4 regions of the Halomonas kashgarensis genome follow, and region 3 is predicted to be linked to each of the others. Evidence: predicted binding sites of a transcription regulator. Region 3 holds the regulator's gene; each other region holds the start of a gene.
The links. Region 3 encodes sigma-54, which starts transcription at its own class of promoters, with help from an activator protein. Its sites were predicted from a motif close to TGGCACNNNNNTTGCTNT; they were not measured.

Region 1 (7,110 bases), 630 kb from region 3:
TATTGCTCCATCTGCGTGGTTTCGAAGGGCGGGAGTGGGCAACGGTCGGTGAATTGGCGGAGCGGTTGCAGGCGAAGCATCACGGTACAGTGGCGCTCATAGATCGTTGTGAGCAAATGGGGCTGGTGGAGCGGCGCCAAGGACGGGAAGACCGCCGCCAGATTGAAATCCATCTGCAAAAAGAGGGAGCTCGACGAGTAGAAGCGATTGCAGAGGCACACAAGCCCGAGCTAAAGCATTTGCAAGAAGAGATGCGGTTCCCTTCTTGGTTAAGCGAATCATGACCTCGGCGAGCTAGGCACTATGCTTACAGAGCAATTAAATGAGTCTTAGATGACGCTATGGTGGTGCTATTTTCAAACGCGAGCCATACACAGCAATTTGTAAACTTTACTAAGCTGAAACGATTAAGCTAGAGGGGAGCAGATCAGCTTACATATGATCCCTTCGAGGGGGCACGAGTGAGCCAGTATAAATATAACCCCTTTTAATTAAACTTAACTTCCCCCAGAAACCGGCCTACCGCCAATGTGAGATTTCCGCTACGTTTATTCTTATAGCACTACCTATCCTGATAGCACTACCCCGGTTAAAGCCATCCACCACACTGAAGGTCCGGAAACGGCGAACACAGTATAGCTCGTCACCCATGAAGATCACGGACAGCAACGGCCTATATATGAATGAGAGCTAGGCGCGAGTTGGAGCTAGTGGCATGAAAAAAGTCATTACACGCGCCATGTTAATAGAGGTTAATCTGGGCTACATTAAATATGCATTTTAAATAAATGTTAATCGGATGACATCTAACCATGATTCAGGGCAACGTAGGAGACCTCCATGTCGACTTCTCATCGAGTACTTTTCTCGCTTGGAAAGGCAGCAGGCGCTGTGATGCTGGCCATTACACTGGCACTGGGCAGCTCCGCCACGGCTGATAACCACGAACCCGAAGCAAATGATGCCTGGCTGCCGAGCCTGATCACCGAGACGCCCCAGGAAGGCTTTGCTCTGGCCATCACTCTGTCCCAGAAGGGGGTGGCTACCACTCAACCAGATGCCGAGGTCCGCAAGGAACAGCGTCCTGAGTATGCTCAGGATCCCGATAGCTTGATCGCGATCTCCCATGTGATTGCCACGCACTTTCAGACCGTTGCGGCAGCCAACGACTATTGGCGGGAGTGAGGCGGGTCGAATCTCATCAAGGCCTGTACCTAATCCATTTGATGGTATGACCCGAACAGGTAGCAGTCATGATCAAGGTGCAACTTTACCGCTACAATCCGGAAGAAGACGCCGTGCCACGCGTCGAAACGCGAGAGATAGAGGAGCGTTTCCGCAAGGCTATGGTGCTAGATGTTCTTGAGCATCTGAAGCAGCAGGATGCCACTCTTGTCTATCGACGCTCCTGTCGTGAGGGGGTATGCGGCTCCGATGGCATGAACATCAACGGCAAGAACGGCCTCGCCTGCATCACGCCGGTGGAGGAGGTACTTGGCGACTCAGATACCCTGACCCTGCGTCCGCTGCCGGGGATGCCGGTAATCCGTGACCTGGCCGTCGACTTGGCGCTCTTCTTTCGTCAGTTCGAGAAGATTCGTCCCTGGCTGATCAATGACGAGTCACCCACCACGATTGAACGCCGACAAAGTCCAGAAGACCGCGAAAAACTCGATGGCCTCTATGAGTGTATCTTGTGCGCCTGCTGCAGCTCGGCCTGCCCCTCTTGGTGGTGGAATCCTGAGAAATATATCGGTCCGGCCGGCTTGATCCAAGCTTACCGTTTTCTCGTCGACAGCCGGGATACAGCCACCGAAGAACGGCTGGCCGAACTTGATGATCCCTTCAGCGTGTTCCGCTGTCGTCAGATCGCCAACTGTACTTGGGTCTGTCCCAAAGGGCTTAATCCCATGCGCGCCATCGGAAAAATCAAAGCCATGTTGCTTAGTCACGGCAGCTAAAACAATCACGATTTAACCAGTAAGGAGGTTCGCATGGCATTCCGTCAAGTTCAGGATCTTTTGCATTGGATCGGTGAGTTCCATGAACAGCTAGCGAAGCAGTACAGGGAGCTGGCTGGCAGCCAGACGGATGAACGAATGAAAATGACATTAACGTTCCTGGCTGACCGAGAGACACGCATGAATCGCTCAATGATAAGTTATATAGAAGACGCCGAACCAAACTTGCTGAAGACTTGGCTAAACGATAGCCAGGAGTTCAATCATACCGGCGCCTTGGCACGCATTCCGGAGTGTCTCGGTTGTACCAGTGTCCAGGACATCCGTACTAACGCGTCGACGGCACATCAGACACTGATCGATATGTATCGCTTACGTGCCGAGCTTGCCGCAATTCCGGAAGAGTCAGAGCTATTCGAAAGGCTAGCGCAAAACCAGGAGACCGAAGCTAAACTACAATCTAGAGACATTGCCCGCTTAGAAATCTATTAACAACCGGGGTACTGGATTGGACAACTACCGGCATCACGACCGGTAGTGCAATGATTGTGCACGGAGTTGTGCTCGTCCGAGCCGATGCAAAGGTCGGTTCGCTGAGATGCCGGGTGTCAGGAAATCTCAAGGTGCTGCTCGCAGGGGACTACTGACCGTACTGACACGGGGGCCTATTCTGCTGTTACTTGTTCCGCTATTACTTGAGCCCTAACCGTCGAGCCAGCTTGTGCAGGTTGCTGGGGTCTACCGCCAAATAGCGAGCCGCCGCCGCCCAGCTGTCGTTGCAAGCGCCCAAAGCGTCGCGGATTGCCTGACGCTGAGCCTTCTCGACCCGTTCGCGCAGGTTCGGTGGAGCGGTCTCACTCAATACCTTCGGTTCCTCTCTGCTACCGTCCCGTTCCGTTCGTTGGGGCAGGTCGAGCCACTCAGGTAGCAGGGTGATGATATCGTCGCGTCTGGCACCTTGGCTAAGCGCCTTGATCGCTGCCCGGCTGATCACGTGTTCTAGCTCGCGCACGTTACCCGGCCAGCCATAGGCAAGCAGCGCCTCCTCAGCCTCCGGCGAGAGGCGAAGACTGCGCACTCCAAGACGCACACGGTTGATCTCAAGGAAATGCCCGGCGAGCACCAGCACGTCGCTGCCCCGCTCGCGCAGCGGCGGGATGGCAACCGGATAGACCGATAGCCGGTGATAAAGGTCGGCGCGAAAACTTCCCTCACGCACAGATTCAGCCAGTTGCCGATTGGTGGCAGCGATGATTCTCACATCGACTCGACGCGGGACATCTTCGCCTAAGCGCTGTACCTCGCCCTCTTGCAGGGTACGCAGTAGCTTAGCTTGTACCGACAGCGGTAGCTCGCCTACCTCGTCTAAGAATATTGTGCCGCCGTCGGCCGCTTCGAAGCGGCCTGCACGACCCGTGACGGCACCAGAAAAGGCCCCTTTCACATGGCCGAACAGCTCGCTCTCGGCCAGCGACTCGGGGAGTGCCGCACAATTGACCTGAATTAGTGGCGCTTTATGTCTCGAAGAGCGCCGATGCAACCGACGCGCAAAAAGCTCCTTGCCCACTCCGGTCTCCCCGCTCAGCAGCACCGTCAGGTCGGAAGCCGCCACCACATCAAGCTCACGCAGCAACCGCTGAAGTACCGCGCTATGACCAAGGATATCGCGCATTTCGGACGCTGAAAGGAGCAAGCTGCCCTCCTGATGGGGCATACGCAGAGCGCGCAGGTCCCGCTCCAGACGGCTGACACGCACCGCCGCCTCGACCAGTAGCGCATAGCGCTCCAGCGCCATGCGATCAGCGTCATCGAACGTCCCCGCCTCCAGCGCATCCAGAGTCAGCACGCCCCAGGGTTCGCCTTCCACATGCAAGCTGATGCCCATGCAGTCATGCACATGCAGCGGCTGGCCGAACTGCTGCTCTACCAAGCCGTCGTAGGGGTCCGGCAGGTCGGCATCGGGAGGGAAAAGGGTGGTACGACGGCTAGCGAGAATGGTCGCCAGGCGCGGGTGGTGGGCTACCTCGAAGCGTCGCCCCAATGCCTCGCGCACCAATCCATCCACAGCCACCGGGATTAAGGCATCCTCTTCCAGACGTAGCAGGCAGACAGCGCCGCAGCGAAACCCCTCACGTAGCGTACGTACCAGGCGCTGTAGTCGCACTGCACTTGGTAGATCTACGACCAGGTCAGCCAGTAAAGTATCTGCGAGCATGGTAAAAATAACCTTAAATGGTGATTTTTACCTTATCACGGCACGGTTATCTTCACCATTAACTTCGTATTTTTATGATTTTTAATATTTAAAGATCTGGCATGGCGATTGCTATACCAGTATGTACTCTTCCCCCACGAGGAATCGTCATGACTCTTCTCGACCAGACAGTAGGCCGCATCGCCCTCACCGTGCCTGGCGCCACGCGCGTCTTCCACACGCATCACATCAATTTTTGCTGCGGCGGTCATATCCCCTTACGAGAGGCCGCGCAACGCGTCGGCCTAGATACAGATAAGCTCGTCGCCGAACTTGAGGCCTTGGCGCCGAACGAAACCGACGGCCATGATTGGCAGTCGGCCAGCAACGACGAGCTGATCGAACATATCCTTACCCGCTACCATGATACGCATCGCCGTCAATTGCCGGAGCTGATACGAATGGCCCGCCGCGTCGAGCAGGTCCATGGCGACCATGTGACCTGTCCCCGAGGGCTTGCCGACCTGTTGAATGATATTCATCAGGAAATGGAAAGCCACATGCAGAAGGAGGAGCAGATTCTCTTCCCCATGCTGCGTCGCGATCTGGGTGCCCAGGCCTTGGGACCAATCACGGTGATGCGCCACGAGCATGACGACCATGGCGCAAGCCTCGATCGCCTCCTGGTGCTCACAGATGACATCAATCCGCCCAAAGGCGCCTGCACCACCTGGCGCGCCCTCTATACCGGACTGCGGGAGTTCCGCGATGACCTCATTCAGCATATCCACCTGGAGAACAATCTGCTGTTCGAACGCGCTAGTTAACGCGCCATCGTCTGGCTCCGTGCGCCGCCCTTACGTAACGGGCGGTTTTTGTTTGAGCGCCTAGGAGATGCCATGCGCTTTTTCCACCAAAAATTCCCTTCTCGCCACGAAAGCGAGGCCGAACAGGCCGCTGCCTTATACGCTGAGCGCGATCAGCTCCAGGCCCGCATCGACGCGCTGGAAGCACAACAGCGGCTGCACCAGCATCTGTTTACCAATCTCACCGAATTCGGTGACTCCGTAGTAGCCCTACACGAGTCTTTCGCGGATCTCTCCGAACTGCTGCTGGCTAATCAGCAGATCACGAATTTCGCCGCCAGCGAATCTCAACGCAGCCAGGGTGCATTGAACGCCATGGTCACCGATCTGAGCTCGCTCAATGAGCGCATTGGCACTGCCGCCGAGCAAGTCACCTCTCTGCGCGGTGATGCCGGGCGTATCAATAACTTTGTCAGTGCCATTGACGAGATTTCCATGCAGACCACGCTACTCGCCTTCAATGCCAGCATTGAGGCGGCACGGGCCGGCGAAGCTGGACGTGGCTTTGCCGTGGTAGCCACCGAGGTGCGCGAGCTGGCTTCAAGAACCAACGATGCCACCCATGGGATAGGCGGCCTCAACAACAGTATTATGAGCCAGGCCGACCAAGTCGACGGCATGATGAATGACAACGCTTGTAAAGCCGAACGCTTGAGCACCGAGGCCAACCTGGCTGAGCTATGGTCATTTTTGGATTAGAGGCTACCTCTTTTGGCATGAGTATTCCTGTTTCGGCCAGGAGCTGACGTTCGGCGCAACCTTGTTTAAGCTTTAACATGGCGGTCTCAATGAGCAAGTGCATCGCACCTACCACGGCCATGCTGGCATAGTGGGCGATAGCGGTCAGGTCATCGCTTTATCTGTTACCCACCCTGCCAAGGGCTCCCACGATACCCAGGATAAGATAACTTGAGGATGAATAACTGAGACAAGGGTTCGACTTTTGCTTACTTGTTGCGATACAAAAATCGCCGGGCCTTTTCGGGCCCGGCGACGTTTGGGGACATGGCGATCAGAAGATGGCCCTGACGGCGATGAACAGCACCGTGGGGGCGAGCAGTATGCCAAGACCTGTGTAGAAAGTGGCGGTCATGGCGCCATAGGGCACCAGCCGGGCATCGGTGGCGGCCAGCCCCGCCGCCACCCCGCTGGTGGTGCCGATCATGCCGCCGAAGATCATTGCCGAGCGCGGGTTGTCGAGGCCGATGAACCGTGCCGCCATGGGCGTGACAACCATGATCAGAATCGACTTCACCAGGCCCGCCGCGATGGACAGCGCGATCACCTCGGAGCTGGCGCCAAGCGTTGCTCCGGTGACAGGACCGACGATGTAGGTCACGGCACCGGCACCGATGGTGGTGATATCGACCGGGTCTGTGTAGCCAAAGCCGACCGCTACCAGGCCGCCCGCGAGGAAGGAGACCACCACGCCAGCGAACAGCGCCGTCACACCCCGCATTCCCGCCTCACGTATCTCCTCGAAGCGCACGCCGTAGGCGGTGGCGATGATCGCCAGGTCGCGCAGCATGCCGCCCCCCATCAGCCCGAGGCCGGTGAACAGGGTGATGTCGGCAAGACCATCGTTTCCCCCGGTGAGCTTGCCGCCCACGTACGCCAGCGCCAGGCCGAGGATGATGGCGATCGCCGAGCCATGCAGCTTGCCGCGGGTAAGATGGGTACTGATCCAGTAGGCGGCATACATGGTGAGGCCGATAACGGCGAAGGCCGCCACCAGATGATACTTATCGAAGAGTTCAAGCAGTGATTGCAACATGGTAAGGCCCCCTTCAGCGATTGGCGATGCGGGTCGACAGGTGTTCAGTACGGGCCGCCGGGATGTTTGGCGCGGCCGCCCGCGGAGCCTTTCCCGCAATGACCGGCACCAGTGCCAGCCCCAGCACCACGGCCAGGGCCCCACCCAGCAGGGCTACCAAGCCCCCGCTGAAGGCCGCCACAACGTTCTGGCTGGCCGCCATTGCCACCACGATGGGGATATACATTGCGTTCCAGAAGTTGATACCGCTAACGGTCGCCTCCGGTAACTTGCCACGCGTCTTGAGATAGCCCGTCGAGAAGATCAGCAGCAGCA
Region 2 (7,110 bases), 140 kb from region 3:
TGGCTGGACGATATCGCGGGGGCCGGCGCCGGGCGCCACTGCCGCCTGTACGGTACGCGCCCTGTCGGCTGCCGAAATGCCCGTGGTGACGCCTTGGGTGGCCTCGATGGAAAGCGTGAACTTGGTGCCGAAACCGGAGCCGTTGTCACGCACCATCAGCGGCAGGTTCAACTGCTCGCAGCGCTCGCGGGTCATCGGCAGGCAGATCAACCCCCGGGCGAAGCGCGCCATGAAGTTGATGTGCTCGGCCTGGACTTTCTCCGCGGCCATGATGAGGTCACCTTCATTCTCGCGATCCTCATCATCCATGAGAATCACCATTTTGCCCTGGCGGATGTCTTCGATCAGGTCAGCGATGGGGGCCAGGCCCCCGGAGGAGGATTGCACCATGGAATCTCCAAAAAAAGTCGGTCGCATGCTTGCGATTTCGCGCGTCAGGGTACCTTGCTCGGGCTTGCGGCGCTAGTCGGCTCGGGTGTGGCGATGATGCGCCAGTCGCGGCCCACCGCACGCATGTCATGAATTGCCAGACGGCGCTGATCGGCCATGCGCGCCAGCCCCGGCAAGGCGAACAGGGGGCGGGCCTCGCCTCCCAGCAGGGTCGGCGCCACGAACAGCTGCATCTCGTCCACCAGCTCGGCATCCAGCATGGCCCCGGCCAGCGTGGCGCCGGTTTCCAGCAGCAATTCGTTGATCTCGGCGTTCTCCGCCAACCAGCGCAACAGCAGCGGCAGGCTGACGCGACCGTCCTCCCCCGCCGGCAGCGACAGTATCTCGGCTCCGGCCGCTTCCAGGCGACGGCGTCTTGCCGGGTCATGCTCGGGCACGGTGACTACCAGCGTGCGTCCCGGCTCGCTCAGGCAAGCCGCCGCCAGCGGCAGCCGCAGGCGGGTATCGACGATCACGCGCAGCGGCTGGTGCCGACAAATCTGCTCGGCGTTGTCCAGCTTGAGCTGATCCGCTCGCAGGGTCAGGCGCGAGTCGTCCATGATCACCGACTCCACCCCACTGAGAATGGCGTTGGAGCGTGCCCGTAGCCGCTGCACCTGGGTGCGCGCTTCGGGGCCGGTGATCCACTGGGACTCGCCGGAGAGCATGGCAGTGCGGCCATCCAGGCTCATGGCCATTTTCAAGCGCACGAAGGGTCGGCCACGCCGCATGCGGGATATGAAACCGGGATTCAGGGCTTCCGCTTCGCTCTGCAGCAGCCCCACCTCGACCGCGATGCCCGCCTGTTCCAGCAGCGCGATACCGCGTCCCGCCACCTGAGGATTGGGGTCGACCATCGCCACCACCACTCTGGCGACCCCGGCGTCGATCAGGGCCGCAGCGCACGGTCCGGTACGCCCGTGGTGCGAACACGGCTCCAGGGTTACATAAGCGGTGGCGCCATGGGCTCTGCTGCCCGCGGCCTTGATGGCATGAACTTCCGCATGGGGCTCGCCGGCGCGTTCGTGGAAGCCTTCTCCCACCACCTCGTCTTCTTCGCCGGAGGCGCCCTCGCGCACCAGCACACAGCCCACGCGCGGGTTGGGGTGGGTGGTATAGAGCCCACGACGCGCCAATTGCAGGGCGCGCGCCATGTGACGAGGATCGGCGGCCCGACGACTCGTCATTGCGGGTCCGGCTCCTGGGACAGCCGGTCGATTTCCGCACGGAATTCATCGATATCCTGGAACTTGCGGTACACCGAAGCGAAGCGGATATAGGCGACCTGGTCGAGCTGCTTGAGCGACTGCATCACTGCCTCGCCGATGTCGCGGGCGTTCACTTCGCGCTCGCCACGGGCACGCAGGGCTTGACGAATACGCTCCACGGCGGCTTCCATGGCTTCAGCGCTGACCGGTCGCTTTTCCAGCGCCCGCAACATGCCGGCGCGCAGCTTGGTTTCGTCGAAGGTTTCCCGCGAGCCGTCGGCCTTCACCACCCGCGGCATGACCAGTTCGGCGGTTTCGTAGGTAGTAAAGCGTTCGGCGCAGCTGGCGCACTGACGTCGCCGGCGCACCTGGTCACCATCCGCGACCAGGCGAGAGTCCGTCACTCGGGTGTCGTTGTCACCACAGAAAGGGCAATGCATGAGGATCGCAACCTGTTGGTCAATGGGCTCGAAGAACCCCGAATAGCGTTTCATGTCTTGTGTATCGATGAAACCATTGTAACGATTTGGCACACAAGCTGCAGCGTCTGTCTACATTCCCTCCATGTCTTTACCAGGAAGGCTATCATGAACGAGACCCAGCCACCGCCTCCCGATACGGCAACCAGTACGGTTTCGCGCACCGCAACGTTCGATGCCTCGGCCCGCCCCTTGCTGCAACATCTCTATGGCCGGCGCAGCGAGGAAGTCTTGCGGCGGTTGCATCGACACATCGATCACTTTCTGGCGGTTACCGGGCGCGATAGCACCGCCTGCGTTCCCATTGCACCACTATGGAGCGAAAAGGACCAGTGGCTGATCAGTTATGGTGACAGCGTTCTGGACGAGGACAGGCCGCCCCTGGAAGTATTGCAGGACTTCCTCCAGCGCCAGCTGGGGAATCGTTTCAGCGGTGTACACGTGCTGCCGTTCTTTCCCTGGAGCAGCGATGACGGTTTTTCGGTCATTCATTATCGCGAGGTCAACCCTGCACTGGGCGACTGGAGCCATATACGCCGCCTGGCGCAGGACTACGATGTCATGGTGGATCTGGTGCTCAATCATGTCTCTCGGGAATCGCTATGGTTCGTCGACTATCTCAGCGGCAGCCTGCCGGGACGCGACTATTTCATCGAAATCGACCCCGATACCGACGTCTCCCAAGTCGTGCGACCGCGCAGTAGCTCGCTGATGGCGCCGGTCTCGACCCGGCGTGGCACTCGCCACCTGTGGGCGACCTTTTCGGAAGACCAGATTGACCTCAATTTCGCCAACCCCGACGTGCTGCTCGAGTTCGTCGGCATTCTGCTCTTCTACCTGGAGCAGGGCGCCAGCATCATCCGCCTGGACGCCATCGCCTTTCTGTGGAAGCGCCTGGGCACCTCCTGTATCCATCTTCCCGAGACCCATAGCGTGGTGCGCCTGCTGCGGGCGCTGGTCGACCATGTGGCGCCGGGTACGCTGCTGGTCACCGAGACCAACGTGCCTCACCGGGAAAACATGAGCTATTTCGGGCTCGACCGGCTCGGCAGCGACGACCTGCACCCAGTCACGGAACATCCCGACGAAGCCCACCTCATCTATCAGTTCACCTTGCCGCCACTGTTGCTGCATACCTTGACTCGCGGTGAAGCCGCCACGCTTCAGGGTTGGCTGCACAGCTTGCCCACCCTGCCGCCGACCTGTACCTATCTCAACTTCACCGCCAGCCACGACGGCATCGGCGTTCGTCCGCTGGAAGGTTTGCTACCCGACCACGAGCGCGACGCCCTGCTGGAACTGATGCACCGCTTCGGTGGTTTCGTCAGCATGCGCGCCAACGCCGACGGCAGCGACACCCCTTACGAGCTGAACATCACCTGGTTCGAGGCAATGAAGGGAACGCGGCGCGGCCCGGACCCCTGGCAAGTGGCGCGGTTTCTGTGTAGCCAGGCGATCATGCTCAGCCTGCAGGGCATCCCGGCGCTCTACCTGCATACCTTGACCGCCACGCTCAACGATCATGAAGGCGTGGAGCGCAGCGGCCGCCTGCGCTCGATCAACCGCCGCCGCTGGAACCTGGAGGAGCTTGAAACCCTGCTGGACAGCCCCGCCACTCCCACCCATGAAGTCTTCGCCACCCTGGGCAAGCTTCTCGAACGGCGCCGCGTGGAGCCCTGCTTCCATCCCGGTGCCGCGCAACGAATCATCGCCACGCCGCCCGAACTGCTGGCCCTGGAGCGTGGCCCTCTGGAGAGCGGTCGACGTTTGCTGGCGCTGTACAATGTCACCGACCAGCCGGTGCCGTTGAACGAGGGCGGTGAAACCCTGGGCAAGCTGTTGAACCAGTTCGAATGGCGCTCGCTGGCGCCTGAAGGGTTGAGCCCCGGTATCGAAACCCTGCCTCCCTACGCCGCGATCTGGTGGGTAGCGGAACATTGAGCCGGGCACATTAATGCGCCGCTAACCTGGCTATGCCAAGCTGGGCGATGTTTCCATGATGAGGTTCAGCATGCCGATACGTATTTCCCGCCCCGCACCGGGGCGCCGCTTTTATCTTGTCGGACTGGCTCTGGCGGGCGTCGTGACGAGCCATTCACTGTGGGCCGAAGAGGCGCTTCCGCCCCCGGTTCAGGCCATCGCCAATCAGGGAGTGGAAATCCATGGCAGTTTCGCCGCACCCAGCGGGATGCGCGGTTTCGGTGCCAGCATCCAGGGCCGAGAAATGGCGATCTACCTGACCCCGGATGGCGAGCACGCCATTGTCGGCACCTTGATGGATAGCGAGGGCACCGACCTGACCGAACCGCAACTGGACCAGCACGTTCGCGCCCCGCTCGAGACCCAGACCTGGCAGGCCCTGGAGGAGAGCCACTGGATTCAGGACGGCGAGCCCGACGCGCCCCGCGTCATCTATACCTTTACCGATGCCAACTGCCCCTATTGCCAGCAGTTCTGGGATCAGAGCCGCCCTTGGGTCGAAGCAGGTGAAGTGCAGCTGCGCCATATCATGGTAGGGATTCTTCAGGCGGATAGCCCCGGCAAGGCCGCTGCCCTGCTGGGAGCCGACGATCCGTCTAGCGCCCTATACGCGCACAGCGAAGACGGCGAGAAGATCCAGGCCAGCGCACAGCCCCGCGAGATCGAGGAGCAGGCCTACACCAACAACCAGCTGTTCGAGGAACTCGGCCTCTACGCCACGCCGACCAGCGCCTTCCAGCGCGAAGACGAGAGCGGCACCATACGCATCGACCGGGTACAGGGCGTGCCCGACCAGGAGCGCCTGGAAGAGATGATGGGCGGCGCTCTCAAGTAGTCACGTAAGGCCCGGCACCATTACCCGCTTCAGGGTGGAGGCCGGCCACCCTCCATCGCGCCCTCAAGCGCCGCTCACCAACGTCCAGCTGCCAAGAACCTACTCGCTCAGCTCTTCAAAACGCGACACGCCGACATTCCACGGCTTGAGGAAATCCTTTTCGCCGGTATTGGCGTGATCGGCAAGGCGATGATTGTCGTGCTCTCGCACCTCGCCATAGCGTGAATGGCGATGGAACGTGGGGCCGAACAATTCCAGCGTCTCGTCCACGTCTCCGGTATAACGCGGGTCCTGCGGGCGTTCCTGACTCACCATGTAGTAGGCGATATCCCAGGCCTGCTGGTCGGATAGCGAGTTGGGCTGCCCCAGCGGCATGTTGTTCTGGATGAACCCGGCTGCGGTATGGGTGCGTGCGATCCCCGCCCCCCAGTTATTGGAGCCGTCTCCCCACAATGCCGGGAATACATAGTCGCCATCTTCGTAGTGACCGGAACCATCTTCCCCGTGGCAGATCGCGCAGTTCTCCCGATAGGCCGCTTCACCCCGGGTGTAGTCGGGTTCGAGTTCCGGTTCGGGCGGCGCGGGGAAGCCACGTCCATAGATCGGCTGACCGGGGTACATCGGTACGCCGGTAGCCAGCCACTGATGGTAGGCGGAGAGCGCCAGCATGTCGTCGCTGCCATACTCCGGCGGCGTACCGTTCATGGAGTAGGCGAAGCAGCCGGCGATACGTTCTTCGAGGTTGTTGACGTGCTGGTTCTTGCCACGAAAGTCCGGCAGGGTCACCGCCGCCGGCCAGATCGGCGCACTGAAGGGCTGGCGACCTTCGCCCAGGTGACAACTGGAGCAGTTCATGTCGTTGAAGACGTTTTTGCCGCGCAATTGCTGGGTATTGGTGAACAGGTCGTAACCGCGGCGGATCACGCGCTTCAGTTGCGGATGGATATCCGCTTCTTCCAGGTCATCCATGGTCGGCGGAACGTGTACCAGCTCGCCTTCCTGGGGCGCGGGATAACCCAGTTCCACCAGCCCTTGATAAGGCATCTCTTGCGTTTCGCTGGTGGTCTCGGCGGCATAAGCGGCAACACCCAGGCCGGTGGCAAGGGAGGCGCCCAAGAGCGTCAGTGCAGTATGGTAGCGTTTCATGGGGTCACCCTCACTTCTCGGCCGGGGTCTGGTTGGCAAGCCAGGCGGAAACCGCCTGGATATCCTCGTCGCTCATGCGCGTGGCGATCGCGCCCATCAGGTTCTGTGGGTCGTTGTCGCGCTCGCCCTCTTTCCAGGCATTGAGCTGCGCGGCGATGTAACCGGCATGCTGTCCGGCGATACCGGGGAAGGTTTCGCCCACCCCAGTGCTACCGGGACCGTGGCAGCTCTTGCACGAGACGATATAGTCATCCCAGTCACCACGCTCGGCCAATTGCTCGCCACGTGCCAGAAGCGCGTCGTCGGCCTGCTCTCCGCCATGCCCGGCCGTGGGAGGCATGGCGCTGTAGTACGCGGCCACATCGTCAATCTGCTGGTCGTCGATCATGTTGGCGAACGGCTGCATGGTGGCGTTACGACGCTCGCCTGACTTGAAGTCGTGCAACTGCTTGGCTAGATAGACGGCATCCAGTCCCGCCAGGCGCGGCCACGATTCACCTTGAGGGTTGTTCATTCCGCTACCGTCGGCCTGATGGCACGCGGTACAGACGGCTGCCACCGCCTCACCCCGTTCGGCATCGCCCGGCTGGGCGGCCGATGCCGCCCCATGGACGAGCCCGGTGGCCAGAAGCAGGCCCAGGCCCACGGCGTTTCTGTTATTGTGCATCGCGCTCTCCCTTCACTCGTCAATTTCATTCGTTATAGGTTATTGCCGGGTCGCCCCGGTAGTGCTGCATCATCGTCTGTGCCGGGCGGAACAATGACCGCCGGCAAGAGCAACCGTGCCTGGAGCCCGCCTCCCGCGGGGCTGGAGAATTTCACAGTGGCGCCGAAGCGCTCGGCTATCGCCGCGACGATCGCCAGGCCGAGCCCGCTACCCTGTTGCTTGCCCGAGCGCCAGAAGCGCTGTGTCAATTGCACCAGCGTGGCATCGTCCAGCTTCGGCCCCTGGTTTTGCACACGAAACTCGATGGCCTTGTTTTCCACCCAGCGCGCGTCGAGCGTTACCGGGCCGCCTGGAGCACCATGGCGC
Region 3 (7,110 bases):
GGGCAAGTTCGTCTTTTCCGCCAGCGAAGCCTACATGATCGAGGACGGTAGAATTACCGCCCCGGTCAAGGGCGCTACACTGATCGGCAATGGGCCCGAGGCCATGGGGCGAGTCTCGATGATCGGTCACGACATGGAGCTGGATACGGGAATCGGCGTGTGCGGCAAGGAAGGACAAGGCGTGCCGGTGGGGGTCGGCCAGCCCACCTTGAAACTGGATGAGCTGACCGTGGGTGGCACACAATCGTAACCGCTCGGGCATGTGGTCGGAGTGAAGCGTGCGTGATCAGAGCTTACAACGCTGCCGTATCGCGTAGATGCTTGAACAGCTTGCGTGAAGCGGTGGGCGGCTTGTTCTGATCGCGCTCGCGGCGAGCATTACGCGCCAACTGGCGCAGGGCTTGACGATCGGCATCGGGATAATCGGCCATGAACGCTTCGACGCCCTGGTCGCCTTCTTCGATCAGGCGGTCGCGCCACTTTTCCAGACGGTGAAAGGCATGGTCACGCTGATGTTTTTCCTGCTCGATGGCATCGAAGACCGCCTGGATGGCGACCAGGTCCTCCTTGCGGATCAGCTTGCCGACGTATTGCATATGGCGCCTGCGACCCTCGTGAGAGCGGATACGTGACGTTTCCTCTATGGCGCGCAGCATGTCATCGGATAGGGGGAAGCGGGCAAGTTCGGCGGGCTTCATGGCGATCAGGGTTTCGCCGAGTGCCTGGAGCGCGTGCATTTCCCGCTTCAGTTGCGATTTGCTGGGTCGTTCGTCAAGGGCATCGGATTCGATGGGCTCGGGACGTTGTTTAGGCATGGTGTGGCTCATTGACGTTTTCAGGTACCGGCAGTATATCAGGCCGCAAGCGACATCATTCATCCGCCGGGCAATCCCGGCAATGGAAGGAGAAAAACATGACCCAAGCGTTTGATGCGCAAGCGCAGCAGGAACTTCTGGAAAGCCGTGCCGCTCAAGCGTTGTCGCTGGCAAGGCAGCTGGGCGCGGATGCCTGCGAAGTCGGCGCAAGCGTGGACCAGGGCGTGGGCGTCAGCGTGCGCCAGGGTGAAGTGGAAACGGTCGAGCTTTCCCGCGATCAAGGCATTGCCGTGACGGTTTACCTGGGCCAACGCAAGGGCAGCGCCTCTTCGACCGATGCGGGAGAAGACTCGATACGGGCGGCGGTGGAAAAGGCGATCGCCATCGCGCACTACACCGGCGAGGATCCCATGGCGGGGCTGGCGGATGCCCACCTGATGGCGCGCGAATTACCCGATCTGAAAGTTCATCATCCCTGGGCGTTGACCACGGACGAAGCCATTGAATTGGCCCTGGCCTGCGAAAACGCCGGCCGCCACGTCGAGGGCATCACTCAATCGGAGGGTGCGTCGCTGTCGACGGGAGAAGGCGTGCGCGTCTACGCCAATAGCCACGGCTTCATCGGCAGTCAGCGCGGCAGTCGCCATTCGCTTTCCTGTATGCTGATCGCCGAAGACGGCGCCGGAATGCAGCGCGACTATGAATACACCTCGGCGCGTGACCCGAGCTTGTTGCAGAAGCCCGACGCAGTGGGACGACAGGCGGCCCAGCGCACGCTACGTCGACTGGGTGCTCGGCGCCCCGCGACCGGGCGTTTCCCGATATTGTTCGACCCCAGCCTGGCGAGCGGCTTGATCGGCCACTTGATGGGAGCCATCGCGGGTGGTGCCATCTACCGACAAGCGTCTTTCTTGTGCGACCGACTGGGAGATAGCGTCTTTCCGCAGTGGTTCAATCTGGAAGAGCGGCCGATGGAGCCGGGCGCCATGGCCAGTAGCCCGTTCGACAACGAGGGGGTACAGACGCGCAATAACCGTTTTATCGAACAAGGTAGGTTGGCAAGCTATATGCTCTCCTCCTATAGCGCCAGGCGCTTGGGCATGGAGACCACCGCCAATGCCGGGGGCGCTCGCAACCTGCGCTTGCAGGTTCCCCTGGAGTCACGCGCAAGCCTGCTCAAGCAGATGGGAAGCGGCATCTGGGTAACGGAACTGATGGGCCAGGGAGTTAATAGCGTGACTGGCGACTACTCTCGGGGTGCCGCCGGTTTCTGGGTGGAAAACGGTGAAGTTCAGTACCCGGTGGAAGAGTTCACGATTGCCAGTACCTTGCAGTCGATGTTCAAGGGACTGGTAGCGATCGGCGATGACACTGATACCCGGGGAAGTATCCATACCGGCAGCTGGTTGATCGATGAAATGACGGTGGCTGGAGGGGAAGACTGAACAATTTCAGGCTTTCGAGCGGGTTCAGGCGTCTTCATCGAAGCGAGACTCGACCAGGGTCTGGACTGCCTCCAGGGCCTGGTCGGCATCTTCACCTTCCGCCTGCACGGTGAGTTCCGTGCCGCAGGGAGCCGCCAGCATCAACAATGCCATGATATTGGCGGCATCGGCTTCCATCTCGCCCTTGCGTACGCTCACGCGGGCCTTGAAGCCTTGCGTGCATTGCACCAGTTTGGTGGCGGCTCGGGCATGCAGGCCGCGTCGGTTGATGAGAGTCAATTTGCGTTCAGGCACCTTTTATCCCTTGTCTATCTATCCTTGTCTATCCGCCTTTCCCATGGCTTCGCGTATCCGACAATCCTTGTGGCACGGTGAGGTCGAATCGGGTCAGTCCTGTTCGCAGGTGAATGCCGCCGGGTCGCCATTGCTTGCACTTGAACTGGTGGCAATTTGAGTTGTATTCGTGAGAGTGTGCTGCAACCCCAGCTCGCGATGACGCAGGCTGATCTGGCCGAAATTGCCTACCAGCCTGGCGGCCAGCTGCTCGACAAGGTAGACGGAGCGGTGCTGGCCGCCGGTACAGCCGATGGCGACGGTCAGGTAGCTGCGTTGGCTGCTTTGATAGGCGGGCAGCCAGCGTTCCAGCCAGGCCTGGATATCGGTCAGCATCTCCTCCACCAAGGGATAGCCTTCCAGAAAGGCGGCGATGGATGCATCGCGACCGGTGGCACCGCGTAGGTTGGGGTCCCAGTAGGGGTTGGGCAGGCAACGTCCATCGAAGACGAGATCGGCATCCAGCGGGATGCCTCGCTTGTAACCGAACGACTCGAAAGTCAGCGTCAACTGATCGCGCTGATGATGGGAAACCTGGTCGGTAATGCGACGCCGCAGATCGTGAACCGATAGCCGCGAGGTATCGATCATCAGATCGGAAAGATCGCGTATCTCGCTCAGCGCCTCTTCCTCGTGGGCTATCGCTTCTTCCAGGGTCATTTCGCTATCGCGAGTCAGCGGATGACGACGCCGGGTGGCCGAGTATCGTTCCAGCAAGATGCGCGCATCGGTTGTCATGTAGATGAGCTGGCAATCGATATGTCGACGCTTGAGCTCCTGCAGCAGGCTGGGAAAACGCTTCAAGGCATGGGGAAGATTACGCGCGTCGACGCTTACCGCCAGATGGCTGCGATTGCCGCCCTCACCGAGCTCCTCTATCAATGAATCCAGAAGCATGGCGGGAAGGTTGTCGATAGCGTAATAGCCGAGATCCTCCAATGCCTGCAGGGCAATGGACTTTCCCGATCCCGAGCGACCGCTGATAATCACGAGTTGCATGACGAATCTCCTTCCGCACCGTATTTTAGCTATTACCGTGCAGGTTGCAGCCATTCTTCAAGGCGAAATAGGCGAGAGGTTTGCAAGTAAGCCTCTATCGAGGGCCGTCCGGTAACGGAGGCAGAATCGTATCGAAAGCGTAATTTGACAGAAGCACGCCAGAAGCTGAACGGTGCCGAACTAACTGGAGCTCTGCTGCCTGATCTTGTCTCTCAGCAACTCCAGCAGCTCACGTTGACTGGTGCTTTTGCGCAACCGGACACGGGTGTCGCCGTCATTCATGATGGTCGCCACCTGGCCTAGCAGGGCAAGGTGAGTATCATCCGCCTCTTCCGGGACCAGCAGCACGAAGATGAGGTCCACGGGTTCACCGTCGACGGCATCGAAATCGATGGCTTCGGCCAGCTTCAGAAAACCTGCAATGGGGGCATCGCAATGCGGACTGCGCGCATGGGGGATAGCGACACCATTGCCGATCCCGGTACTGCCTAGGCGCTCTCGACCGATCAAGCGACTGAAGACTTCCTGGCTATCGAGACTGGGGGTGTTCTGGGCGATAAAGGTGCTGAAGAATTCCAGCACCCGTTTCTTGCTTCCCCCGGGCACATCATAGAGCACGCGCTCGGGGGGCAGGATGGTTTCCAGCATCATTGGCTCAGCGCACGCCAGCGCCTTGGGCGCGGGCTTGTGCTTTTTCCTTATGCTTGACCAGTTGACGGTCGATCTTGTCGGCCAGTGCATCGATGGCGGCATACATGTCCGAATCCATGGCCTCGGCGTGAAGATCGGCACCGGCCGCGTGCAACGTACAGGCCGCGTGCTGACGCTCTTTTTCGATGGACAGGGTTACCTGAACGGTAGTGATATTGTCGTAATGGCGTTCAACGCGAGCGAGTTTTTCCTCGACGTAGTCACGCAGGGCGTCAGTGAGTTCGACATGATGACCTGTGATGTTGACTTGCATTGACGTACTCCTTATCCATCGGACTGTACTTCGATTGTAACTCTTTTTCCTGCTGAGCAAAGCCCCGCGAACAACTTTCTCGATTTCCACGAGAGCTCTACTTCAGCGTAGCCTGCGTCGTTCGCTGGAAGAGGGAATTCCCATCGCCTCACGGTACTTGGCGACGGTACGGCGAGCCACCTGAATACCACTGTCGCCAAGCAGGGTGACCAGCCGGCTGTCGGAAAGCGGTTTGCCTGGAGGCTCTTCCTGGATCAGTTTCTTCAGTCGGGCACGAATGGCGGTACTGGAGTGGCTGTCGCCGTCGGCGCTGCCTATCTGGCTGGAGAAGAAGTACTTGAGCTCGAAGACCCCGCGTGGCGTATGAATGAACTTCTGGGTGGTGACGCGCGAAATGGTCGATTCGTGCATGTCCACGGCGCTGGCGATATCGGCGAGAATCAAGGGTTTCATGGCCTCCTCGCCTTGCTCGAGAAAGCCGAGCTGACGGGTGACGATTTCGCGCCCCACGCGCAACAAGGTGTCGTTGCGGCTGGACAGGCTCTTGATCAGCCACCGAGCCTCTTGGAGGTGTTCCTTGAGATATTGATTGTCCTGGCTCTTGTCGGCGCGCTTGATGAGGCTGGCGTAATCGGGCTGAATCCTGAGCCTGGGTAGCGCCTCGGGGTTCAAGTCGAGATGCCAGCCCTGGGCATCGTGGCGCACCACCAGATCGGGGACGACGTAGCCTTCGTCCGCGTCGCTGAAGGCGCTGCCCGGACGCGGGTCCAGGGTGCGTATCAGCGAGATAACATCCTCGAGCTGGGTCTCGTCCAGTCCCAGCCGACGCTTGAGCAGGCGGGTGTCGTTCTTGCCCAGCGCCTCGAGAAACTGGCGGACCAAACGGCGGGCGTGGGCGAGCAGGGGGGTGTCATCGGCCAGGGTGGCGAGCTGCAGCATCAGGCATTCGCGTAGATCTCGGGCGAAGATGCCGGTGGGCTCGAACTGCTGCAAGCGGAGCAGAATGGTTTCCACCTCTCGAGTGCTTATGCCTTCGAGGCCCTGATCGCGTAGCCCGTCGCGCAGCTCGGACAAGGTCTGGGTCAGGTAGCCATTGACATCGATGGCATCGATCAGGCTTTCCGCTATCTGCCGTTCGCGCCAGTCGAGATCGGTCATGGCCAGTTGCCAGAGCAGGTGCCCCTGCAGACTCTGGCCGGCGGCCTGACGCTCGAAATCCGGACCTTCGCCGCTGCCGGCGGCGGGCACCATGTCCTGGTAGGTATCCGACCAGTCGCTGTCGAGCGCCAGTTCGTTAGGGATGTCCTCGGACCACTCGGCTTCCTGTGCCTCGTCCACCGCCTGCTCGCTGAACTCCTCCTCCTGCTCGAGCAGGGGGTTGGAATCGAGCGCCTGCTGGATTTCCTGACGCAGATCGAGAGTGGATAATTGCAGCAGCGCGATCGCCTGTTGCAATTGCGGCGTCATGGTCAGCTGGGAGCCCATGCGCAATTGAAGAGAGGCTTTCATGACCATAGCGGGACTCGCGTGCGTAATCGGAAAGCTTAACCCTAGTGCGAGCAAGGACCAGGTGCAAGTCAACTTTTGCAATATGCATGCCACCGGCAATAAGCATGCCATCTGGCGCTTGAGACGGCTAGAGTATGAAGTCGTCTAGAGCTTGAAGTCGGCGCCCAGGTAAACGTCGCGCACCTGTTGGTTGTCCAGTATGCCCTGTGGCGGGCCGCTGGCAATGATCTGGCCATCGCCGACGATATAGGCGGTGTCACAGATATCCAATGTGTCGCGCACATTGTGATCGGTTATGAGAACGCCGATTTCGCGCGCCTTGAGCGCGCGGATAATGGTCTTGATTTCGCCGACGGAGATCGGATCGACCCCGGCAAATGGTTCATCCAGAAGAATGAAAGCGGGCTCTGTGGCAAGCGCACGGGCAATTTCCACCCGGCGTCGTTCGCCACCGGAGAGGCTCATGCCGAGATTGTCGCGAATGTGGGTGACGTGAAAATCCTCGAGCAGCGCTTCGAGCTGCTGTTCGCGTCCGCTCGAGTCGAGGTCGCGGCGGGTTTCCAGGATCGCCAGGATATTGTCCGCCACCGAAAGCTTGCGAAATATCGAGGCTTCCTGGGGCAGGTAGCCGATGCCCGCCTTGGCTCGCTCATGCATGGGGGCGTGGGAGATATCGTGATCATCGATACTGACGCTGCCGGCGTCGGCGCTCACCAGGCCCACGATCATGTAGAACGAAGTGGTCTTGCCCGCCCCGTTGGGGCCGAGCAGGCCGACGACACTGCCTTGCGCGATCTCCACGGAAATATCCTTGACCACACGGCGGCGCTTGTAACTCTTGGCCAAGTGGCGAGCGTAAAGTGTCTTCATCGAGGTGCCAGGTTCCTGTAGCGAGAAATGGGGGCAGCGTTGGCGAAGCCTATTGGCGTTCGGGCTGGAGCGTCATGCGGATGCGCTGCTGATCGCCGCTACCGGTTTCCGAACGTGCCTGAACCACCTGCCGGTCAATGAAGTATTCCAGGTATCCGCCCTCGAAATGGTCGTC
Region 4 (7,110 bases), 1.7 Mb from region 3:
CACGTAGCCCACCCCCTGGCGCGAACGCGCCTCGATGGGCTGACGTGTCAGCTCCACGCCGTCGGCGTAGCGGATGCTACCGCTTTCCACCGCCTCCTCGCCCATGATGGCCTTCATCAGGGTGGTCTTGCCGACACCGTTACGTCCCATCACGCAGGTGCATTGCCCCTGGGGCACCTCCAGGTCGAGATCCCACAAGGTATGGCTTTCACCGTAGAACTGGTTGAGTTTGTCGATACTCAGCATCAGGCAAGCTCCTTTTCGTCGGCTCCCAGGTAGACCTCGACCACCTTCGGGTCGCTCGCCACCTGGTCCATGCTGCCTTCGGCCAGCACGCTGCCCTGGTGGAGCACGGTCACGGTGCGCGCAATCGAGCGCACGAACCCCATGTCGTGCTCCACCACCACCACCGATTGTTTGCCGGCGAGGCTAGTGAGCAGCTCGGCGGTGCGCTCCATCTCCTGCTCGGTCATTCCCGCTACGGGCTCGTCGACCAGTAGCAGGCGCGGCTTTTGCATCAGCAGCATGCCGATCTCCAGCCACTGCTTCTGGCCGTGGGAGAGGATGCCCGCCGGGCGATGGCGCAGCTCGGTCAGGCCGATAGTCGCCAGCACTTCCTCGATCCGGTCCTGGATCTCGCCGCTCATGCGCGCGGTCAGTGTCGGCAGGATACGCTTGTCGGCGGCCATGGCCAGTTCCAGATTCTCGAATATCGACAGCGCCTCGAACACCGTGGGCTTCTGGAACTTGCGGCCGATCCCCAGGCTGGCGATTTCCGGCTCGTTCATGTTGAGCAGGTTGTGCCGACTGCCGAACCAGACGCTGCCCTGAGTCGGCCGGGTCTTGCCGGTGATGATATCCATCATCGTGGTCTTGCCCGCGCCATTGGGGCCGATGATGCAACGTAGCTCACCATCGTCGATGGTCAGGTTGAGGTTATTGATCGCCTTGAAGCCGTCAAAGCTGACGGTGACATCCTCGAGATAGAGGATCGGTCCATGGCGAACATCCACCGTGGTCGCCCGGGGCGTCATGAAATCGAAGACCCGGTCGCGATCCGCCAGCGCGCGTAACAGGCTCATAGCGTGGCCTCCTTGGCGTCGGTGTTGGTGTCGGACGTCGTTGTCCGCCGCTTGATACGGTAGGCCAGCAACCCGGCCACGCCCTTGGGCAGAAACACCGTGACCAGCACGAACAGCGCACCGAGGGCGAACAGCCAGGCATCCGGCATCACCCCGGTGAAGACGGTTTTGGCGTAGTTGACCAGGATCGCCCCGATCACCGCGCCGTACAGCGTAGCCCGGCCGCCCAGCGCCACCCACAGCACGATCTCGATGGAGAAGATCGGCGAGAACTCGCTGGGATTGATGATCCCCACCTGGGGCACGTAGAGCGCTCCCGCCACCCCGGCGAGCATCGCCGAGACGACGAACACGAACAGCTGGAACCGCTCGACCCGATAGCCCAGAAAGCGCGTGCGGGCCTCGGCATCGCGGGTCGCGACACTAACCCGGCCCAGCTTGCTGCCGACAATCGCCCGGCACAGGATATAACCCAGCGCCAGCGCGACTCCCGTGGCGATGAACAACCCCAGCCGGGTGGCATCGCTGCGCAGGCTGAAGCCGAGAATATCGCGGAAGTCGGTCAGGCCGTTGTTGCCGCCGAAGCCCATCTCGTTACGGAAGAAGGCCAGCATCAATGCAAAGGTCAGCGCCTGGGTGATAATCGACAGATAGACCCCGGTGACCCTTGATCGAAAAGCCAGGAAGCCGAACACCAGCGCCAGAAGTCCCGGCGCCAGCAGCACCATGAGAAAGGCGAACCAGGCCATGTCGAAGCCTTGCCAATACCACGGCAGGCTGTCCCAATTGAGGAACACCATGAAATCCGGTAGTTCCGGATGGCCGTAGGTTCCCCTATCGCCAATCTGGCGCATCAGATACATGCCCATGGCGTAGCCGCCCAGGGCAAAGAAGGCGCCATGGCCCAGGCTGAGAATCCCCAGATAACCCCATACCAGATCCACCGCCACGGCGAGCAAAGCGTAGCTCAAGTACTTGCCGAACAGATTCACCGTATAGGCGCTGACGTGCAGCGGATGGCCTTGCGGCACCGCGACATGCAACAGGGTCACCGCTGCCAGGGCGGCGAGAAGTACCGCCAGGAATAGCTGGGTTGAGCGCTCGGTGAAAGGCCGCGCCAGCCACGATCGTGAAGCTTGCATGACTTAGCCCTCCGCTGCCCGGCCCTTTTGCGGAAACAGTCCGCGCGGGCGTTTTTGAATGAACAGAATGATGAATACCAGCACGATGATCTTGGCCAGTACCGCCCCGGCCCAAGGCTCGATGAGCTGATTCATCACCCCCAGCGAAAGACCCGCCACCAGCGTGCCCCACAGGTTGCCCACGCCGCCGAACACCACCACCATGAACGAATCGATGATGTAGTTCTGGCCCAGGTTGGGGCCCACGTTGGTCAGCTGGGAGAGCGCGACACCGGCGAGCCCCGCCACCCCGGAGCCGAGGGCGAAGGTCATGATATCCACCCGGGTGGCACGGATGCCCATCGAGCGGGCCATGGCGCGATTCTGAGTCACAGCGCGCACTTCAAGACCCAGCCGGGTGCGGCGCATGATCAGCATCAGCCCGGCGAATACCACCAGGGCGAAGCCCAGCACGAACATGCGGTTAAGCGTGAGCGACAGCGCATCGTTGACCACCAGCGAGCCACTCATCCATTCGGGGGTGATAACCGTGCGGTTCAGCGGCGAAATCACGGTACGCACCAGTTGCTGCAGGATCAGGCTGATACCGAAGGTGGCCAGCAGCGTCTCCAGCGGGCGCCCCTTGAGGAACTGGATCACGCCGCGCTCGATGGCGACGCCCGCGAGTGCCGCCACCAGAAAACCGGCGGGAATCGACAGGATCAGCGCCAGGCCGGGTTGCCCCGGTAACAACTGCTGCATACCCCAGGTGGTGTAGGCGCCCAGCATGATCAACTCGCCATGGGCCATGTTGATCACCCCCATGACGCCGAAGGTGATCGCCAAACCGATCGCCGCCAGTACCAGCACCGAGCCCAGAGAAAGCCCGAAATACAGGGTTTCCAGGCCGCGATTGATCTTGAGATTCTGTTCGATGCTGGCCAGGGCCGCCTGGGCGGCATCGGCGACGACCGGATCATCGCCTTGCGCTGCACGGCTCAAGGCGACCCGAGCGCGGGGGTGCAAGCTGCCGTGCAGCGCCTCGACTCCCGCCATCTCACCCTGTTCGGCCTGATAGATCGCCAATGCCTGGCTGAGACGACGCTTTACCTGGGCGTCTTCTTCCTGTTCGATCAGCTCGCCTAACGGCTGGACCAGATCCCCATTCACGTCGCCCAGCAGGCGTTCGGCGGAAGCACGCCGCTTTTCCAGGTCGGGCGAGTACAGGTCCGCCACGGCGATGGCGCTACGCAATTGATTGCGCAGGGCGTTGTTGATGCCGATGCGGTCCAGCTCGCGGCGTGACATTTCGCCCAGGTCGTCGCCGGTCAGGGCATCCGCGACCGGCCAGTCGCGTCCACGGTTTTCGAGTACGATCACGAAACGCCCGTCGTCGCTGCGCTGCAGGCGGCCCTCGAGCAAGGCTTCCAGCCAGCCACGGGCGCGTTCGTCGTCGCTCTGTACGATGGCGGTAATCGCTTCGCCCTTGTCGGCGTAGGAGTCGGTGTCCAGCGCCTCGAGCAGTTGCATGGCTGCGTCATCGTCTCGGGTGTCGCCCTGCGCCTGTGCCGTCAGCGGCAACAGCAAGGCCAGCACCAGAGGCAGCCAGAGATAAAGGAAACGCCGCATGGGTTCTTCCCTTCAGTATCGGTAGAGTGGCGTGCGGCCCCGCTACCGGATGGCAGCGGGGCGCGGGTTGGATTACTCGGCGAGGGCTGCTTCGGCTTCTTCGGCCGCTGTGCTGCCTCCGCAGGAGCCGTTGGCTACGTTGAAATTGCCGCAGCGCATCGGCGCGCGCCAGTCGCTGATCAAGTCACGCGAACCGGGCAGGTAGTCGGACCAGGCGTCGCCGGCCACGGTGGAGGGCGTTTGCCAGACCACATCGAACTGGCCGTTGTCCTGGATCTCACCGATCAGCACCGGCTTGGTGATGTGGTGGTTGGGCATCATCGCCGCATAGCCGCCGGAAAGGTTGGGCACGCTGACGCCGATGATGGCGTCCTTCACTGCGTCGACCTCGACGGTACCGGCCTTGCGCACCGCCTCGGCCCACATGTTGAAGCCGATGTAGTGGGCTTCCATGGGGTCGTTGGTCACCGACATCTCGTCGTCGGTATGCTCGATCCAGGCGTCGATGAAGTCGTAGTTGGTGTCGGTATCGACGCTCATGAAGTAGTTCCAGGCTGCCAAGTGACCAACCAGCGGCGCGGTGTCGATACCCGAGAGTTCCTGCTCGCCTACCGAGAACGCCACCACGGGGATATCGGCGGCATCGATGCCTTGGTTGGCCAGCTCGCGGTAGAACGGTACGTTGGCGTCACCATTGATGGTCGAGACCACGGCGGTCTTCTTGCCTTCGCTGCCGAAGCGGCGGATATCGGAGACGATGTTCTGCCAGTCGGAGTGGCCGAACGGCGTGTAGCTGACCATGATGTCCGCTTCCGCCACCCCGAACTCCTCCTGCAGGTAGGCTTCGAGGATACGGTTGGTGGTGCGCGGGTAGACGTAGTCGGTGCCGGCCAGCACCCAGCGCTCCACGCCGACTTGGTCGTGCAGGTAGTTGACGGCGGGAATCGCCTGTTGGTTGGGCGCCGCGCCAGTGTAGAAGACGTTTTCCGACGACTCCTCGCCTTCGTACTGCACCGGGTAGAACAGCAGGCCGTTGAGCTCCTCGACCACCGGCAGCACCGCCTTGCGCGAGACCGAGGTCCAATTGCCGAAGATCACGTCCACTTCTTCCTGGGCCAGCAGCTCACGGGCACGCTCGGCGAACAGCGGCCAGTTGGAAGCCGGATCGACGACCACCGCCTCGATCTGGCGCCCCAACAGGCCGCCCTCTTCGTTCTGCTTTTCGATCAACATTTCGACGGTATCCTTGAGGACCGTCTCGCTGATCGCCATGGTGCCGGAGAGCGAGTGCAGGATGCCTACCTTGATGGGGTCTTCATCCTGGGCCATGGCCTGGGAACCGGCGCCCATGACAGCAGCGGCCAGTAATGCGGAGGCAAAATGGCTCGGCTGTGTCTTGCGTTGGAATGTCGGGTGCGTCTTGCGTTGGAATAAAGTCACTTGCGAAACCTCCTGCGCCCTTTTGAGGAAGGGGCTCGTTATGGTGGTCGCGTGTCATCGTCTGACGCGATGTCACGGGGAACAACACAAGGTATCCTGCAAGCAATGCGCCATTTTGCTTCAAATAATATTTAGCAGTTTATTATCAAACGGTTAGATAAAAACACAGACGGTGGAAGTTTTCCCCGCGCACCTGACGAGTGCAGGTAATGGGCCATTTCTTCATGACTTCGACCTAGTGGCGCACCAATATCGCTCATGCGCACCAATATGACGAAAAACGGGGCGCCCGAAGGCACCCCGCAGGTTAACCGGCCCGAGTACAGGCCGCATCAAAAGTGGAACTTGACCAGTGCGCTGACGGCGCTTTCCGTATCCATGACGGCATCGTCGAGGCCGTACTTGTTGTCCCAGTAGGAGTATTCGATACCCGCGTAAAGCACGCCCGAGTGACCATAGTAGTGGCCCAGGTCGAGTTTCAGCTGGGGATTGAAGTGGAAGTCGGCCTTGTGGTCGGACGCCGCCGAGGAGTAATCGATATAGCCGTCGAACAGAAAGCGTGACGCTCCCAGCTCGAACGGCGCGCCCCAGGTCAGCGTCAACTGGAGATCATCGGCGATCTCGCTATTGTTGACGTAATAGAAGGTGCTGTTGAAATACTGCAGGCCCGGCACATCCCAGGCAAAGCTGATACCGGTCAGGATGTTGGTAGCATCGGTGCCGCCGCCGAACTCGTAGGTACCGGCCAGCGAGACATCCTTGAGAAAGCCACGGCCGAGATCCTGACCCGTCAGCCAGCTCAGGCTGAGCGCCGGCGAGAACTCACCGTAGAGATCGTCGTCGCCATCCGCATTGCCCCGTCCCTGGTTACGGTCGACAAAGAGGAAGGTTCCGCCCCAGTCGTGCCCGGTGACGTTCTCGAACGTGACGTAGGTATCGGTCCGCTGCGTATTGCCGAAGGCTTCGTACTGATCGCTGTACAGCAACGAGATGCTAGAGTCGGAAAAGAACTTTTCGGCGGATGCCAGTGGTGAAATACTCACCGCCGCCAGAGCGAGCAGTGCTGTCTTGCCTAGGTGCTTCATGGGGTTCCCCTTTTTCGATATCCCAATTTTCATGTGGTTTTTTTGCTTTTTTGCTTTTTTGCGCCGCCAAGGCGACGGGTGGTCACGGTACTAATGAATTACGGCACTAGCGGTTCTGGCCGCGATGCGCCCAGGCCGTCATGCGTTTTTCGAGCAGTGCAAACAGCTCGTACATCACCATCGCCATGACGCTGATCACCAGTAGTCCGGCGAATACCAGCCCCATGCGCATCTGCGAGCCCGCGCTCATCATCAGGTAGCCGATGCCCTGGTTGGAGGCGACGGTTTCCGATACCACCGTGCCGACGAAGGCCAGGGTGATCGCAACCTTGAGCGAGGCGAAGAAGTAGGGCAGCGAGCGCGGCAAGCCGACCTTGAACAGCACGTCCAGACGCCTTGCGCCGAGAACGCGCAGCACGTCCTCCAATTCCGGCTCCAGCGTGGCGAGGCCGGTGGCGACGTTGACCACGATGGGAAAGAAGCAGATCAAAAAGGCGGTGAGAATCGCCGGCACCGACCCGATGCCGAACCACACCACCAGGATGGGCACGAACGCCACCTTGGGAATGGCGTTGAAGCCCACCAGCAGCGGGTAGCAGGCGTGATAGAGAAAGCGCGACGACCCCACTACCATGCCGAGACTCAAGCCCACCACGATACCCAGGGCAAAGCCCGCCATGGTGGTCCAGAAGGTCTGCCAGGAGTGCACGCCGATCGGCCCGGCGTAGGTCACCAGCGCCTGAGCGGTATCCC

Region 1: ytfE (iron-sulfur cluster repair protein YtfE) is a predicted target of sigma-54. The motif match lies at 4,274-4,291, and genes of this name have one in related genera.
Region 2: R5M92_RS07575 (sugar phosphorylase) is a predicted target of sigma-54. The motif match lies at 2,165-2,182, and genes of this name have one in related genera.
Region 4: urtA (urea ABC transporter substrate-binding protein) is a predicted target of sigma-54. The motif match lies at 5,472-5,489, and genes of this name have one in related genera.

What each region holds. Positions count from the first base shown of each region.
Region 1 covers NZ_CP137552.1:876,205-883,314, reverse strand. Annotated here, with positions in the region: gene R5M92_RS03990 (MarR family transcriptional regulator) at 1-284, shown strand, start outside; gene R5M92_RS03985 (hexameric tyrosine-coordinated heme protein) at 841-1,185, shown strand; gene R5M92_RS03980 (succinate dehydrogenase iron-sulfur subunit) at 1,254-1,961, shown strand; gene R5M92_RS03975 (2-hydroxyacyl-CoA dehydratase) at 1,995-2,453, shown strand; gene norR (nitric oxide reductase transcriptional regulator NorR) at 2,653-4,176, opposite strand; gene ytfE (iron-sulfur cluster repair protein YtfE) at 4,326-4,982, shown strand; gene R5M92_RS03960 (methyl-accepting chemotaxis protein) at 5,055-5,720, shown strand; gene madM (malonate transporter subunit MadM) at 6,034-6,795, opposite strand; gene madL (malonate transporter subunit MadL) at 6,809-7,110, opposite strand, start outside.
Region 2 covers NZ_CP137552.1:1,648,548-1,655,657, forward strand. Annotated here, with positions in the region: gene ribBA (bifunctional 3,4-dihydroxy-2-butanone-4-phosphate synthase/GTP cyclohydrolase II) at 1-390, opposite strand, end outside; gene ribD (bifunctional diaminohydroxyphosphoribosylaminopyrimidine deaminase/5-amino-6-(5-phosphoribosylamino)uracil reductase RibD) at 435-1,616, opposite strand; gene nrdR (transcriptional regulator NrdR) at 1,613-2,077, opposite strand; gene R5M92_RS07575 (sugar phosphorylase) at 2,225-4,057, shown strand; gene dsbG (thiol:disulfide interchange protein DsbG) at 4,128-4,931, shown strand; gene R5M92_RS07585 (c-type cytochrome) at 5,031-6,077, opposite strand; gene R5M92_RS07590 (c-type cytochrome) at 6,088-6,744, opposite strand; gene R5M92_RS07595 (ATP-binding protein) at 6,777-7,110, opposite strand, start outside.
Region 3 covers NZ_CP137552.1:1,508,223-1,515,332, reverse strand. Annotated here, with positions in the region: gene tldD (metalloprotease TldD) at 1-250, shown strand, start outside; gene yjgA (ribosome biogenesis factor YjgA) at 294-815, opposite strand; gene pmbA (metalloprotease PmbA) at 914-2,260, shown strand; gene R5M92_RS06990 (HPr family phosphocarrier protein) at 2,285-2,554, opposite strand; gene rapZ (RNase adapter RapZ) at 2,648-3,592, opposite strand; gene R5M92_RS06980 (PTS sugar transporter subunit IIA) at 3,773-4,243, opposite strand; gene hpf (ribosome hibernation-promoting factor, HPF/YfiA family) at 4,248-4,556, opposite strand; gene R5M92_RS06970 (RNA polymerase factor sigma-54) at 4,659-6,071, opposite strand; gene lptB (LPS export ABC transporter ATP-binding protein) at 6,210-6,935, opposite strand; gene lptA (lipopolysaccharide transport periplasmic protein LptA) at 6,985-7,110, opposite strand, start outside.
Region 4 covers NZ_CP137552.1:3,209,130-3,216,239, forward strand. Annotated here, with positions in the region: gene urtE (urea ABC transporter ATP-binding subunit UrtE) at 1-246, opposite strand, end outside; gene urtD (urea ABC transporter ATP-binding protein UrtD) at 246-1,082, opposite strand; gene urtC (urea ABC transporter permease subunit UrtC) at 1,079-2,224, opposite strand; gene urtB (urea ABC transporter permease subunit UrtB) at 2,228-3,832, opposite strand; gene urtA (urea ABC transporter substrate-binding protein) at 3,905-5,272, opposite strand; gene R5M92_RS14760 (outer membrane protein OmpK) at 5,605-6,357, opposite strand; gene R5M92_RS14765 (ABC transporter permease) at 6,464-7,110, opposite strand, start outside.